DNA from 2 places in the Priestia sp. ABM2_011 genome. Region 1 is predicted to be linked to the other one. Evidence: riboswitches for the same ligand, from Rfam matches in the RefSeq annotation. Region 1 holds a riboswitch; the other holds the start of a gene.
The links. A riboswitch is a leader RNA that binds a small molecule or an ion and turns the genes downstream of it on or off. The one in region 1 is predicted to bind lysine.
Positions count from the first base shown of each region.

Region 2: another riboswitch for lysine. It lies ahead of ACXAE4_RS04285 (aspartate kinase); the one in region 1 lies ahead of lysA (diaminopimelate decarboxylase).

Region 1 is NZ_JBSWUB010000001.1:2,992,710-2,996,140, reverse strand. Features, by position in the region: gene lysA (diaminopimelate decarboxylase) at 1-1,259, opposite strand, end outside; lysine riboswitch at 1,398-1,580, opposite strand; gene ACXAE4_RS16160 (CBO0543 family protein) at 1,647-2,159, opposite strand; gene ACXAE4_RS16155 (NAD(P)/FAD-dependent oxidoreductase) at 2,498-3,431, shown strand, end outside.
Region 2 is NZ_JBSWUB010000001.1:802,814-806,244, forward strand. Features, by position in the region: gene uvrC (excinuclease ABC subunit UvrC) at 1-1,720, shown strand, start outside; lysine riboswitch at 1,786-1,963, shown strand; gene ACXAE4_RS04285 (aspartate kinase) at 2,105-3,337, shown strand; gene ACXAE4_RS04290 (YslB family protein) at 3,389-3,431, opposite strand, start outside.

The DNA.
Region 1 (3,431 bases):
CGCTCTACAGCAAGACGAGCTTCTCCATTTTTCACAAATACAACAGCAGGGCGCGGAATACGGTTGTAATTGCTAGCCATTGAATAGTTGTAGGCACCTGTAGAGGATACTGCTAGTAAATCTCCTTGATTAACGCGCGGTAAATCGATATCCCAAATAAGCATATCTCCTGATTCACAGCATTTCCCCGCAATTGATACTGTTTCATCTTTTTTATCCGTCACTCTATTAGCCAAGACAGCTTCATGTTTTGCATCGTAAAGAGCAGGACGGATATTATCGGTCATACCGCCATCAATTCCTACGTATTTGCGTACACCTGGAATCTCCTTCGTTGAGCCGATTGTATAAAGCGTTGTACCTGCTTCTCCTACGATGCTTCTTCCAGGCTCAATCCAGACTTCCGGAAGGGTATAATTCTGTTCAGTTAACGTGCGGCTTAGCTTTTCTGTCAGTGCATCTACATAATACTCAACTGGAAGTGGAGAGTCGCTTTCGGTATAACGAATACCAAAACCACCACCTACGTTTAAAACTTTTACTTCAAATTCCATTTTATCACGAATACTGAATAAGAAATCAGTTAAAATATCAATGGCGCGAGAAAAACCATCTACTTCAAAAATTTGCGAACCAATATGACAATGAATGCCTAAAAGATCGTAGTAAGGCTTTTCTAATGCAGAACTTACCGCTTTCATAGCCTGGTCATTGGAAAGACCAAATCCAAACTTGGAGTCTTCCTGTCCGGTCATAATATACTCATGTGTGTGGGCTTCAATCCCTGGAGTAACACGCAGAAGAATAGATGCTTTCTGTTTGCGCTCAGCTGCTAAGGCATGTAAAACTTCAAGTTCGGTAAAGTTATCCACAACAAAACAGCCAATATTCGCATCAAGAGCCATTTCAATTTCTTCAATCGTTTTGTTATTTCCGTGAAAATGAATGCGTTCAGCTGGATATCCCGCTTCAAGAGCTGTAAATAATTCGCCTCCTGAGACCACATCTAATGACATATCAAGCTTCGTTAAAAGGCTAGCCATTTCCATACAAAGAAACGCTTTCCCTGCATAGGCGATTTGATATGAAAATCCGCTTCTTTGAAAGGCTGAATGGAAGGCCTTGCATTTCGTCTCAATTAATTCTTGATCGTAGATGTATAGGGGAGTGCCGTATTGTTTTTTCAGTTCGACCGTATCACACTGCCCAATTTCTAAATGATTGCTGCTGTTAATTTTACTCGTTCCATGTAAGTACATAATCCGTATCCCTCCATTTAAATCATTCAACTATAACTTTGATGGTCAGTAGAAAAACACAAAAAAGACCCGTGAAGTGATGTTCACGCGTCTTGGTTTCATAATAATAAAGTATTATTACATTCTAGGCATCAACATCTCTTCAATAGCTCTCCACAAACCAAGTGGTTTGTGACAGCTCAGCATTTATTCAATACTGAACCAGTATATGAACACAATGGATGTTTATATACTTCGGCACGAAATCCCTTTTACTTATCTTCACAGACTCCATTAGTCTCCAATAAGTGACTCTTGATTTCATGCACCTCTATTCTCAGAGAGGAAAATTATATTTAAATGTAACTCCTATTATATTTCCTTTTCCTCTGTCTAGTCAATGAAAAGTTAAGGCATAGGAATATCAAAGAAGATAAATAAAAAAGCTATGAAGCTTCCAGATAGAATCCAAGCAGCCAGCGCTGTCTTCTGATGAATGATTAAAAGTGAGAACGTGACAATATTGAAGAGAAAAGAACATAGCAGCGACCATCCATAATGATGAGTGATACTGTGATTAACATAAGCAATGAACTCAATCACAGTAAATAAAAGCGCCCATAAAAGAATCCACCACAGCCGGCCGCTTACATGCAGCGGCAGCCTTCCTAAAAAAACCGGTATAACAAACGGATAAATAATTAAGGTTATTCCAAGAGAAACCATTAGGTGATCGGGTAGAAAAAGATGATCAATACCAACAGGGTGAAATACCCATACGCGGTGATGAAACAGCAGCACTTCATAAAGCAAATTCCCCGTGACCCAAAACAGCAAAGTAGGGTAGTATTCTTGATACCTTCGCCACTTGCCAAATAGTAAACCAAGAATGATAAAAAATAATACAAATGAAGATTGCATACGCTCTCCTTAAAATAATGGTTATTTCTTTTTATTTACATATTATAGTGGTTTTATTCTTTCATTTTTTTATTCAGCACCTATAATAGAAAAGCCGTAAGCCACAGCGTTAAAGACGTACTACCACTATTTATGGCTTTCTTCACCCTGTTATAATCTTGGTAAAAGAACTTCTACCGCTTTTGCTTACGAGACTAAAGGAGCTATATGTCAAAGTCAGCAAGGCTTAAAAATAAGCTTAAAATAGCTTCGCCTAGTATGTGACTTCTTTTTTTGCTATGCTAAAATTGCATACATATAGCATGAGAATACTAGAAGAAAGAAAAGGGTGTTTCGGTATGAAAACATACATCGTAGTTGGAGCTGGGGTACTTGGAGCTTCTACGGCATATCATTTAGCAAAAGCAGGAGCAGATGTGACATTGATAGATCGCAAGGATGCTGGTCAAGCTACTGATGCAGCAGCAGGAATTGTTTGTCCGTGGCTTTCGCAGCGTCGAAATAAAGCATGGTACCGCTTAGCAAAAGGCGGCGCCAAGTACTATCAAACATTAATTCAGCAATTAGAAGAAGATGGAGAAACGGATACGGGATATAAGCGAGTAGGAGCAATTAGTTTACACACTGATGAACAAAAGCTTAAAAAAATGGAAGAACGAGCATATAAGCGTCGGGAAGAAGCCCCCGAAATAGGCGAGATTACACGTTTATCCGCTAAAGAAACACAGGCTTTGTTTCCGGCTCTTTCGGAAGAATACAGTTCAGTTCATATTAGTGGAGCCGCTCGCGTTAACGGAAAAGCTCTTCGAAACGCACTTGTGAATGCAGCGAAGAAAAACGGTGCAAAAATAATAGAAGGAAACGCAGAACTACTTTATGAAAATAATCGAGTAACGGGCGTTGCCGTAAATGGACAAACCCTTCTAGCAAGTACAACAATCGTGACAGCAGGAGCGTGGGCAAATCAATTACTAGAGCCTCTTGGAGTGAAATTTTTAGCAAGCTTTCAAAAAGCGCAAATTGTCCACTTGCATCTTCCTGATTTAGATACAAAAGACTGGCCCGTTGTAATGCCTCCAAGCGACCAATATATTCTTTCGTTTGAACAAGGTCAAATTGTCATAGGAGCAACACATGAAAACGACACGGGTTATGACTTGAGAGTAACGGCTGGGGGGCTTCATGAAATTTTTTCAAAGGCCTTATTAATTGCTCCTGGCTTAACAGAAAGCACAGTCTTAGAAACAAGGGTAGGGTTTCGACCATTTACTC
Region 2 (3,431 bases), 2.2 Mb from region 1:
CGGCTGTTACTTGATGAAAGATAAATATGGAACGGTCATTTACGTAGGAAAAGCAAAAGTATTAAAAAATCGAGTACGTTCCTACTTTACCGGATCTCATGACGGAAAGACGCTTCGACTTGTAAACGACATTGTCGACTTTGAATATATCGTCACATCTTCTAATTTAGAAGCGCTTATTTTAGAAATGAATTTAATTAAAAAGCATGACCCAAAATACAATATTATGCTTAAAGATGATAAGGGCTATCCGTTTATTAAGATTACAGCTGAAAAACAGCCCCGACTTGTTATTACAAGAAAAATAAAAAAAGATAAAGGGAAATACTTCGGTCCTTATCCTAATGTTCAAGCAGCAAATGAAACAAAGCGGCTTCTTGATCGCATTTATCCGTTAAGAAAGTGCTCCACTATGCCAGATAGGCCTTGTTTGTATTACCATATCGGGCAATGTCTAGCTCCTTGCGTAAAAGAGGTAAAAGAAGAGCAAAACAAACAAATTATTGAAAATATCACGCGGTTTTTAAATGGTGGATATGAGCATGTCAAAACAGAGTTAACTGAAAAAATGTTAAAAGCTTCAGAAGAACTTGACTTTGAACGGGCTAAAGAATACCGAGATCAAATTGCTCATATCGAAGCGACAATGGAAAAGCAAAAAGTAACGTTTAATGATTTTGTTAATCGAGATGTGTTTGGCTATTCTTACGATAAAGGCTGGATGTGTGTTCAAGTTTTCTTTATTCGCCAAGGGAAATTAATTGAGCGAGAAGTTTCTATGTTTCCTTTTTATAAAGAGCCAGAAGAAGATTTCTTAACTTTTATCGGTCAGTTTTATGCCAAAAATATTAAGCCAAAAGAAGTGATGGTTCCAGCAACGATTGATGCAGAGTTAGCTGAGAAGTTAGTAGAAGTAGAGGTTCAGCATCCAAAGCGAGGCAAAAAGAAAGAATTAGTAGAACTTGCGTGTAAAAATGCAAAAATTGCGCTCGGTGAAAAATTCTATTTAATTGAACGAGATGAAGAGCGTACAGTTGGCGCAGTTGAACGGTTAGGAGAAGAGCTTGGAATTGCCGCTCCTTATCGGATTGAAGCATTTGATAACTCAAATATTCAAGGAACAGACCCAGTTTCTGCGATGATTGTTTTTGTTGATGGGAAACCGGAAAAGAAAGAATATCGCAAATATAAAATTAAGACGGTAAAGGGACCAGATGATTACAGTTCCATGAGGGAAGTCGTTCGCAGACGGTATTCCAGAGCATTAAAAGAAGGTCTTCCGCTTCCGGATTTAATTGTTGTAGATGGAGGCAAAGGGCATTTAGCTGCAGTACAGGACGTTCTCGAAAATGAATTGGGACTTTTAGTGCCTACAGCAGGTCTTGTCAAAGATGATAAGCACAGAACCTCCAATCTGATGATTGGTGAGCCTCCTCAAATCATACCGCTTGAACGCAATAGTCAAGAATTTTATTTGCTTCAGCGAATTCAAGATGAAGTTCACCGCTTTGCGATTACCTTCCACCGTCAAGTGCGCTCTAAGTCCGCTTTTCAGTCAGTTCTGGACGACATTCCGGGAGTGGGAGAAAAGCGTAAAAAAGCTTTGTTAAAGCATTTTGGTTCGGTGAAAAAATTGAAAGAAGCAACGATTGAAGATATTCGAAATTCAGGTGTTCCTCAGAACATTGCTGAAAAAATTTATGAAACATTGCAAAAATAGTCTTGAAATAATAGAAAATATTTGATAAGCTATTAACTAATTTCATACGACACTTCATCAAATGAAGTGAAGATAGAGGTGCAAATTTAATCAGTACGCATCAGGAAGGGTATGAGCCCTTATGAACGATGCGGAAAGGGAAATTTGCCGAAGTGAACATTACCTCATAGTAATGATTGCTGGTTCTGCGTTGAATAAACGTAGGATTGTCAAGATGTAGATTCTTGGAGAGCTATCTCACGGCAGTGGACGGTTATGTTTTATAATTTTCGTTCGTTAAGCAATGAGAGCTCATCTCATTGCTTTTTTTATTGTCTGAGTAAAAAAATTTAGCTTCTCATCATCCTGCATATGCAAATTTATTGAAAAGGAATGAACAAAATTATGGCATTAATCGTTCAAAAATTTGGTGGAACATCTGTTGGTTCTGTTGAACGTATTCAACATGTAGCAAACCGTGTTATTCAAGAAGCAGAGCGCGGTAACCAAGTAGTAGTTGTTGTATCGGCAATGGGCAAAACCACAGATGCACTGGTGAAATTAGCAAGTGATATTACGGACAGTCCAAGTAAACGCGAAATGGATATGCTTCTTACAACTGGAGAACAAGTAACGATTTCCCTGTTAACAATGGCTCTTCAATTCAAAGGTCATGAAGCCACTTCGCTAACAGGTTGGCAAGCTGGTATCCAGACAGAAGCAGTTCACAGCAATGCACGAATCCAGCACATTGACACGACTCGTATTCAAAGCCAATTAGATAGAGGTCGAATCGTAGTAGTAGCTGGATTCCAAGGCTGTTCAGAAGATGGAAGCATTACAACATTAGGTCGAGGCGGCTCTGACACGACGGCAGTAGCTCTTGCCGCGGCACTAAAAGCTGCAAAATGTGATATTTATACAGACGTAACAGGAGTGTTTACGACGGATCCGCGCTACGTAGAAGATGCTCGTAAACTTCATTCTATTTCATATGACGAAATGTTAGAATTAGCCAATTTAGGAGCAGGGGTGCTGCATCCGCGCGCTGTTGAGTTTGCAAAAAATTATCAGGTACCGCTAGAAGTGCGTTCAAGCTTAGAAAACGAGAATGGAACGATTGTTGAGGAGGAAGTTTCAATGGAACAAAACTTAGTCGTAAGAGGAATTGCGTTTGAAGATAATATTTCACGGGTGACAATTGAAGGGTTAAACAACGAGTTACAAACTCTTTCTACTATTTTTACAGCATTAGCAAAAGAACAGTTAAACGTGGATATTATTATTCAAAACGTAACGGCTAATAATCGCCTCTCTATCTCATTTTCTATTAAAACTGTAGACGTAGAAGCTGCTCTTGCCGTCTTAAAAGAGTATAAATCTACTTTGGGGTATACGCGTATTGAACATGAAAGCGGTCTGGCTAAAGTATCGATTGTGGGATCTGGCATGATTTCTAATCCAGGTGTTGCAGCCGAAATGTTTGAAGTGCTGGCAGGAGAGAAAATTGAAGTGAAGATGGTCAGCACGTCTGAAATTAAAGTATCTACAGTTGTACCGCATGCTGATATGGTAAAAGCTGTTGAGACGCTTCACGTAGCATTTGAATTAGAAGAGCAGCAGGCAGTGCAAGTATAAAGAAGAGAAAAAAGACGTGGTATCTCCACGTCTTTTATATATACGTATTTCTTACTTTTTATAACGCTCCGCACGGGTTTCGGTAGGTAAGATA